2 regions of the Curtobacterium sp. MCBA15_012 genome follow, and region 2 is predicted to be linked to the other one. Evidence: riboswitches for the same ligand, from Rfam matches in the RefSeq annotation. Region 2 holds a riboswitch; the other holds the start of a gene.
What was found. A riboswitch is a leader RNA that binds a small molecule or an ion and turns the genes downstream of it on or off. The one in region 2 is predicted to bind thiamine pyrophosphate.
Positions count from the first base shown of each region.

Region 1: linked by a shared signal. The riboswitch ahead of thiM (hydroxyethylthiazole kinase) and the one ahead of QOL15_RS05105 (ECF transporter S component) in region 2 are both predicted to bind thiamine pyrophosphate.

Region 1 covers NZ_CP126267.1:1,404,721-1,409,125, reverse strand. Annotated here, with positions in the region: gene QOL15_RS06510 (DnaJ domain-containing protein) at 1-90, opposite strand, end outside; gene QOL15_RS06505 (phosphotransferase enzyme family protein) at 168-917, opposite strand; gene QOL15_RS06500 (NUDIX domain-containing protein) at 1,054-1,968, opposite strand; TPP riboswitch at 2,171-2,267, shown strand; gene thiM (hydroxyethylthiazole kinase) at 2,256-3,128, shown strand; gene thiE (thiamine phosphate synthase) at 3,125-3,886, shown strand; gene thiD (bifunctional hydroxymethylpyrimidine kinase/phosphomethylpyrimidine kinase) at 3,883-4,405, shown strand, end outside.
Region 2 covers NZ_CP126267.1:1,114,158-1,118,562, reverse strand. Annotated here, with positions in the region: gene QOL15_RS05110 (ATP-binding cassette domain-containing protein) at 1-1,886, opposite strand, end outside; gene QOL15_RS05105 (ECF transporter S component) at 1,892-2,536, opposite strand; TPP riboswitch at 2,531-2,642, opposite strand; gene QOL15_RS05100 (hypothetical protein) at 2,775-3,095, opposite strand; gene glgX (glycogen debranching protein GlgX) at 3,225-4,405, shown strand, end outside.

The DNA of each region.
Region 1 (4,405 bases), 290 kb from region 2:
ACGGTAGGCTCGGCGCAGGTCGTCGTCGTCGGCGGTCGCGGGGACGCCGAGGACCTCGTAGGGGGTGGCGTCGGCCGGGCTGTCGGTCATGGCCCTGCGACAGTACCCGAGGCGGGGTCGGAGCCGGCCGCGTGCGGGCTGCACGGCGGCTGGACGCCTGCCGCCGGTCAGGGCGCGGTGACGGCGTCCCGGATCGCGTCGGCGTTCGCCTCGAGGTACGCCACGTCGGCGCGGTAGAGCTCCGCGTGCCCGTGTTCCAGGTCGCTGACGAACTTCGGGTTGCCGGCGGCGGCCTCGGTCTCCATCGTCGTGACGAGGGCGACGAGGGACGCCGTCATCGTGTCGACGAGGACACCGCGCGACCGGTCGTCCAGGCCGTAGGCGCGGCAGAACTCCGCGGCACGGGCGAGCCGCTCGCCCAGGGACGGTGCGGTGCTCCCCTCGACGACGCCCGTCGTGAAGGGGGCGAACCGGTAGACGGCGCTCGCGACGTCCCAGACCCGCGGGCCGGGGTGCGCGGTGTCGAAGTCGATGAGGCCGCTCGCGGCGATGCCGTCGTAGACGCAGTTGTAGGGGGCGAAGTCGCCGTGCACGATCGTCTCGACCGGCAGCCGCTCGGCCTGCGACCAGACGTCGGCTGCGCTGCGCGGGTACGTGGCGGCGGCGTCGTGGTACTGCCGGAGCAGCCGGGCCGAGGTGACGAGCGCGGCCTCGCTCGCGATCTCCGCGGTCCACGGGTAGTTGCCCGCGGTGCCCGGGACGAAGGTCACCGTCTCGAGGACGTCGCCGAGGGCGATCGGTTCCGGTGCGGCGACGAAGCCCTGCTCGTGCAGGTGCGCGAGCAGGTGGTGCACGGTCGGTGTCCACGGCCCCGCAGGACGGTGGACACGGTCGTCGGCTCTCGTGACGCGTTCCATCGTGGACCTCCTGTCGGCACGTCTCCGTCGACGTGGGGGCCAGCGTACCGGCGACGGGGCCCCGGTGGGCGATCTGGTCGCGATCCGCGGTCAGGGCGTCGCGGGAGCACCCTGCTGCCCCCACCCGCGATCGCGGTCAGGGCGTCGTCGGAGCGCCCTCGTGGTCCTGCTCGCGGAACCACCCGGGGCCGCGCACCTCGGCACCGAGCGCCTCGACGCGGGACCGCAGGCCACGGTCCGCCGTGACCACGACGACGGGCGCGTCGCCCGCGTCGACGGCGGCTCCGGCGGCCGCCACGATCGCGTCGTCCCCGGACCCCTCGGCACGCACGACCTCGACCGCGCCCGCGGCGTCGGCAGCGGCACGGGCCTCGCCCTCGAGGACCACGGTCCACCGCGGCCACCACCGGGTGAACCCGAGCCCGAGCGACGCCGCCGGCAACCCGGCCGCGGCGAGCGCCGTCACGGTGTCGAGCAGCCGTCCGGCCGCGCCCGCCCGGTCGCGCCACCACCCGTCCGGCACGCTGCCGACGACGTTCGCGGCGTCGACGACGACGTGCGGGGTGGTCGGCACCGCGGCACGGAGCGCGGGCCAGGAGGCGCCGAACCCGGGGTGGAGCGGCAGGTCGTCGACCTCGTCGACGGGCACCCAGGACAGCGCGAGGCTCTCGCGGTCGGCGATCACCGGTTCGAAGGGCCGGGAGGCGCGCCCCACGACGGTCGTGTAGGTCCAGAACCCCAGGTCGAGCACGGACGTGTGCCGCAGGGTGACGCCGTCGGCCGGCACGCCGGCCTCCTCGGCGGACTCGCGGAGCGCCGCGCGCACGGGGTCCTCGCCCTGGTGGCGGGCGCCGCCCGGGATCCCCCAGGTGCCGCCGTGGTGGCTCCACTCGACGCGGTGCTGCAGGAGCACCCGTCCGGCGCCGTCGTCGACGAGCAACCCGGCGGCGCCGAAGCGGCCCCAGGCCTTGGTGCCGTCGGGTCCGACCGCCCAGGCGTCCCCGGGGTCGCGGGGGCCGGGTGGCGGTCCGGGAGGCGTTGCGCGCTGCACCCGTCAACCCTGGCACAGGGTCCCCCGGGTCCGTCCGGCGAGGTCGCTGGACGTCACCGCGCGGCCCGTCCCCCGACCGGAGGACCGGGCGCGGACCGAGCGCGGGCCGGGCGGCGGGCCGGACCACGGGCCGGGCGGCGGACCGGTGGTGGACGCTCGCCGACGCCCCTCCCGCAGGGCCCCGGAGCTCGTGTACGGTGACGCTCGAGACACGGGGTGCCGCCACCGGGCGGCTGAGATCACACCCGTCGAACCTGCTCGAGCTCGTACTCGCGAAGGGATCGTCCATGGAGAACGCTGCGCCCTCCCCTGCCTGGGCACACCGCACCGCCGAACTGCTCGAGGCCGTCCGCGCCCGGGCACCGCTCGTGCAGTGCATCACGAACACGGTGGTGCAGAACGTGACCGCGAACGTGCTGCTCGCGCTCGGCGCCTCGGCCGCGATGGTCGACGTGCCGACCGAGGCCGGGCCGTTCGCCCGCGTCGCGGACGCCCTGCTCGTGAACACGGGCACGCCGCACGCGGAGCCGCGGGTCGCGTCCGTCGAGGCCGCCACCGCCGCCGTCGACGCCGGCACCCCCTGGGTGCTCGACCCGGTCGCGGTCGGCTCGCTCCCGGTGCGCACCGCGCTCGCCCGCGAGCTCCTCGCGCTCCGTCCCACGGTGCTGCGCGGCAACGCCTCCGAGGTCCTCGCCGTGCTCGGCGCCTCGGCCGGCGGGCGCGGCGTGGACAGCACGGTCGGCCCCGACGACGCGCTCGCGGCCGCCGTCGCCGCGTCGGACGGGAGGACCGTGGGCGCGCTGGCCGTGTCGGGTCCGGTCGACCTGCTGGTCGCGCCCGGCACCGGGACGGTGCGCGTCGCGAACGGCACGGAACTGCTCACGCGGATCACGGGCGGCGGGTGCGCCCTCGGCGCCGTCGTCGCCGCCTTCACCGCGGTCGCCCCGGACGACCCCGGCGCGGCCGCCGTCGCGGCCACCGTGGTGCACACGGTCGCGGCCGAGCTCGCCGCCCGGGACGCCGGCGGTCCGGGCACGTTCCAGCCGCTCTTCCTCGACCGGCTGGCCGCGCTCACCCCGGACGACGTCGTCCGCGAGGCCCGCGTCACGGTCACGGCCGCCCCGGTCGGTGCCGGCACGACGGACGGCGTCCGGTCGTGACCGCCGACCTCGGCGTGTACCTGGTCACCGACGGGGCGCTCTGCGACCGGCACGGCGTCGGCGTGCTCGGCGTCGTCCGCGCCGCGGTACAGGCCGGCGTCCGGACCGTGCAGGTGCGCGACAAGACGGCCTCGGCACGGGACCTGCTCGCGCTGACCGCGGCCGTCGCCGACGCGGTGGGCGACCGTGCCACGGTGGTGGTCGACGACCGCCTCGACGTCGCGCTCGCCGCCCGGGTCGCCGGACACCGGGTCGCCGGGGTGCACCTCGGACAGTCCGACCTGCCCGTGACGGCCGCGCGGGCGCTCCTCGGCCCGGACGCCCACGTCGGCCTCACCGCGAACACGCCGGCGCACCTGGCCGCCGTCGACCGGCTGCCCCGCGGCACCGTCGACCTGCTCGGCGTCGGGGTCGTGCACCCCACCTCGACGAAGCCCGACCACCCGGCACCGCTCGGCCACGCGGGGGTCGCGCGGATCGCGGCCGCCACCGACGTGCCGTGCGTGGCGATCGGCGGCGTGGGCCTCGACGACGTCCCGGCGCTCCACGCGGCCGGCGTCGCCGGGGTGGCCGTGGTGTCCGGGATCTGCGCGGCGGCCGACCCCGGCGCGGCGGCGGTCGCGTACCTGGCGGCGTGGGCCGGCGTCGCCGACCTCCGCGACGGGGTCGGAGCCGTCCACGGGACGGAGCCGGACCCGACCGCGGGCGGCGATCCGCGCCTCCAGGCCGGTGCCGTGCCGGACGGGGGCCGACGGTGACCCGGCCGACGGTCGCGGGCGGGGACCCGCGTCCGGTCGTGCCGCGCGTGCTGGCGATCGCGGGGACCGACCCGACCGGCGGCGCCGGGCTGCAGGCCGACCTCAAGGCGATCGCGGCGCACGACGGCTACGGGATGGGCGTGGTGACCGCGCTCGTGGCGCAGAACACGCACGGCGTGCGGTCGGTGCACGTGCCCGACGTGCGGTTCCTGCGGGAGCAGCTCGACGCCGTGTCCGACGACGTCGAGGTCGACGCCGTGAAGGTCGGGATGCTCGGCACCGCGGCCGTGGTGCGCGAGGTGACCGCGTGGCTCCGCGAGCACCGGCCGCCGGTGGTCGTCGTCGACCCGGTGATGGTGGCCACGAGCGGCGACCGGCTGCTCGACGAGGACGCCACCGACGCGGTGCGCGCGCTGCTCGGCCTCGCCGACCTCGTGACGCCGAACCGACCGGAGCTCGCCGTGCTGGCGGAGCTCGCCGGGGACGCCGACGCCGCGGACCCGGCGCTCCTCGTCGCGC
Region 2 (4,405 bases):
ACCAGGCACGTCCCGAGTGCGAGCACCCCGAGCAGCGACGCGACGGGCTGCACCCCGCGGATGCCGCGGGGTCGGACGGGAGGCGCGGCTCGCGTCCCGGACACCGGCTCGCCGCCGCCGGTGGTCGCCCCCACCGCCGTGCCCACCTCGTCCGCGGAACGGCCGGGAGCGCGCACGGGCGCAGCTGCGGACGCGGGTGCCTCGGCGGCACCGGCACCAGCACCGGCCACGCCCTCGGGCCCCGCCGTCCCGAGGCCGGCCGGTCGCAGCCCGTCCTCCCCGAGCACGACCTCGTCCGCGTCGAGCGCCCGGACGAGGTCACGGTCGTGCGTCACCGCCACGATCGCGGTCCCGGCGTCGGCGAGCGCACCGAGCCGGTCGACCACGGCCTGCCAGGTGGCCCGGTCCTGACCGGACGTCGGTTCGTCGAGCACGAGGACCGACGGCTCCGCGGCGAGCACCGTGCCGATCGCGAGGCGCCGCTGCTCACCACCCGAGAGCGTGAACGGGTTGGCGTCGGCGAGGTGCTGCAGCCCGAGGTCGTCGAGGACCCGCTGCACCCGCTCGTCGACGTCCGTCCGGCCGAGGGCTCGCGGACCGGTGGCGAGTTCCTCGCGGACCGTCCGGGCGACGAACTGGTGCTCGGGGTCCTGGAACACGGTGCCGATGCGTGCGGCGAGCTCGCGACTGGTCCACGCCGACGGAGCAGGTCCGACGGAGCCCTGCCCGGCGCCGTCGCCGCCCCGCAGCGTGTCGGTCGCGGCGAGCGACCCGGCGGCCGGCGGCAGCAGGCCCGCGAGCGTCAGCCCGAGCGTCGACTTGCCGACGCCGTTCGGGCCGGTGATCGCGAGGACTCGTCCGGCTCGGACCTCGAGGTCGATGCCCGTGCCGACCGGGTGGTGTCGGCCCCGTGCGGTGCCGAGGTCGCGCGCGACGAGCAGCGGCGCACCGAGGACACCCCCGGAGGCTCCCGCCCCGGACAGCCGGAGCACCGCGCCACCGGACCGCGCCGCACCACCCGACCGCGCCGATCCCCGCGCCGGCTCCGACCCGGGCACCCACACGCCGGCCGCGCCGAGCGCCGCACCGTGCTCGGCGAGCACCTCCGCGGGCGGCCCGTCGGCGACGACCCCGCCCTCGGGCTCGAGCAGCACGAGCCGGTCGACCAGGTCGAGCCACGTGCCGATCCGGTGTTCGACGACGAGCAGGGTGGCGCCGGTCTCGTCGAGCACGGCCCGGACCGCGTCGTGGACCTGGGCGACCCCCGCGGGATCGAGGTTGGCGCACGGCTCGTCGAGGACGAGGGCGCCCGGACGCATCGCCAGCACGCCGGCGAGGGCGAGCCGCTGCCGCTGCCCGCCGGACAGCGCGGTCGTCGAGCGGTCGAGCGGCAGGTCCAGTCCGACGACGTCGAGCGCGTGGCGTACCCGGCGCCAGGTCTCGTCGCGCGGGACACCGGTGTTCTCGCAGCCGAAGGCCACGTCGTCCCCGACCCGCGACATCACGGTGTGCGCCTCGGGGTCCTGCATGACGAGGCCGACACGCCCGCGCACCGATCCGGGCGGCCGGTCGTCGACGAGCACCGTGCCCTGCACCGCGGCTGCGGTGTCGTCGTCGGGGTCGGGTTCGTCGGGCAGCACGGCGGCGACCGCACGCAGCAGCGTCGACTTCCCCGCGCCGGACGGCCCGACGACGGCGACGCGCTCCCCCGGGCGGACCACCAGGTCGACGCCGCGCACGGCCCACCTGTCGCGCGCCGCGTAGCGCCAGCCCCAGTCACGGAACTCGATGCCGGCCGCGCCGCTCGACCCGGAGGGCGCACCCACGGCCTCGACGGCGCCGGCGTCCGCGGGCCCCGCCGCGGTGTGACCGGCGCCCGCGGACACGGTCGTCACGCTCGGGAGGCCGCGCTCGACCGCTTGGTGTGCTCGCGTCCCGCGGCGAACTGCGACAGCACCCCGGTGGCGGCGAGCGCCCGCACGACCAGCCACGACCCGGCACCGGCGATGACCGCGCCGGAGACGATGCCGCAGACGACGTAGACGACCTTGAAGCCGGCGTCCAGGCCCGGGTACCAGAGCACCGTGTCGTTCAGGCCCATCGCGAGGCCGGCTGCGGCGCCTGCGAGGACGACCACGGGCAGGCGGTAGGCGCGGTACAGGAACAGCGCGAGGACGAGTTCGGCGCCGAGGCCCTGGACGAGTCCGGCCTCGAGGGTGAGCCATCCCCACTGGGTGCCGAGCAGCGCCTCGACCGAGGCAGCGACGATCTCGGCGTACAGTGCGGCGCCGGGCTTCCGCACGATGATCGCGACGACCGGTCCGGCGAGCAACCAGACGCCGCCGAACAGCGACTGCGAGCCCGGCAGGACGAGCGCGCTCACGGTGCTGAGGGGCTCGTAGCCGAACTCCCAGAGCTTGAAGACGACGCCGATGGCGACCGCGAGGACGCTCGCGACGACGATGTCGACGACGCGCCAGCGCAGCGAGCGCCCGGTCGTCGTGGACGGTGCGGTGGACTGCATGGTTGCAGGCATGGTGCTGACTCCTCCCTGCGCCGGCATGATCCGGATCAGGTTCGACGGTCGGAGCGCCGTTCGCTCCCTCTCAGCCCGGTGGACCCGGACTCCCGTGTGTGTAGGCGTCAGTCTAGACGCGCGCCGGTCGCGCGCCGCGACCCGTGCGCAGACCGGTCGCGTCGGTCGCGTGACGCGACCACGGACGCAACGGGAGGCCCGTGGCGGCGTCGCCACGGGCCTCCCGTCCGTCATCGGGTCACTTCTTGAGTGCGCGCACCAGCTTCGCGAGCGCCTTGCCGGTCACCCAGATGGTCGGGATGCTCACCGCGAGCAGGGAGATGAGGTTCGGCTCGAACTGCAGGTCCTGTCCCGGGCGGCGGACGTACGCGCCCACCGGGATCGAGAGGCCACCGCCCCCGCCGCCTCCGTTGTCGCCGTCGCCGCCGGCACCGAAGCCGTACCAGCCGAGCGACACGGGGATGAGGGTCTGGTCGCCGACCTCGATCGGCTCGCCGTAGTTGGTGGAGACGCCGACCGGGCGCACCTTGTCCGCGATCTGGCTCACGATGTCAGTCATGCGCGCGAGGCTACTCGGCCGTTCCTCCACAGCCCGTGGCCCGCGCGCTGCTGTCCACTGCGGGGCCTCGTCTGCGGACGCGGGCAGGTCACGCCGATATGTTGGCGGGACCCACCACTGGAGGACCGTTTGCACACCTGGCCCGGCAACCCGTACCCACTCGGCGCGACCTACGACGGCAGCGGCACCAACTTCGCCCTGTTCAGCGAGGTGGCAGAGCGGGTCGAGCTCTGCCTGTTCGACGCCGCGGGGCACGAGGAACGCGTCGACCTGGTCGAGGTGGACGCGTACGTCTGGCACGCCTACCTGCCGAACATCGCCCCGGGACAGGAGTACGGCTTCCGTGTGCACGCGCCGTACGACCCCGAGAGCGGGGTCCGGGGCAACCCGTCGAAGCTCCTGCTCGACCCGTACGCCAAGGCGACGAGCGGCGAGATCGACTGGGACCAGTCGCTCTTCTCGTACACGTTCGGCGACCCCGACTCCACGAACGACGACGACTCCGCCTCGCACATGATGAAGGGCGTCGTCATCAACCCCTTCTTCGACTGGCAGGGCGACCGGGCACCCGGGATCCCCTACGGCGAGACGGTCATCTACGAAGCGCACGTCAAGGGCCTCACCGAGACCCACCCCGACGTGCCCGAGGAACAGCGCGGAACGTACGCGGGCGTGGCGCACCCGGCGGTCATCGAGCACCTCAAGCGCCTCGGCGTCACCACGCTCGAGCTCATGCCCGTGCACCAGTTCGTGAACGACTCGACCCTGCAGGAGAAGGGGCTGTCGAACTACTGGGGCTACAACACCATCGGGTTCTTCGCCCCGCACTCGCACTACTCGGCCTCGGGCGACCAGGGCCAGCAGGTGCAGGAGTTCAAGGCGATGGTGCGCGAGCTGCACCGCGCCGGCATCGAGGTCGTGCTCGACGTCGTCTACAACCACACCGCCGAGGGCAACCACCTCGGCCCGACGCTGTCGTTCCGCGGCATCGACAACGCCGCGTACTACCGGCTCGTCGACGACGACAAGCGCTACTACATGGACTACACGGGCACCGGGAACTCGCTCAACGTCGGGCACCCGCACTCGCTGCAGCTCATCATGGACTCGCTGCGCTACTGGGTGACCGAGATGCACGTCGACGGCTTCCGCTTCGACCTCGCGGCCGCGCTCGCCCGCGAGTTCTACGAGGTCGACCGGCTCGCGGCGTTCTTCGAACTGGTGCAGCAGGACCCGGTGGTGTCGCAGGTGAAGCTCATCGCCGAGCCCTGGGACGTCGGCCCCGGCGGCTACCAGGTCGGCAACTTCCC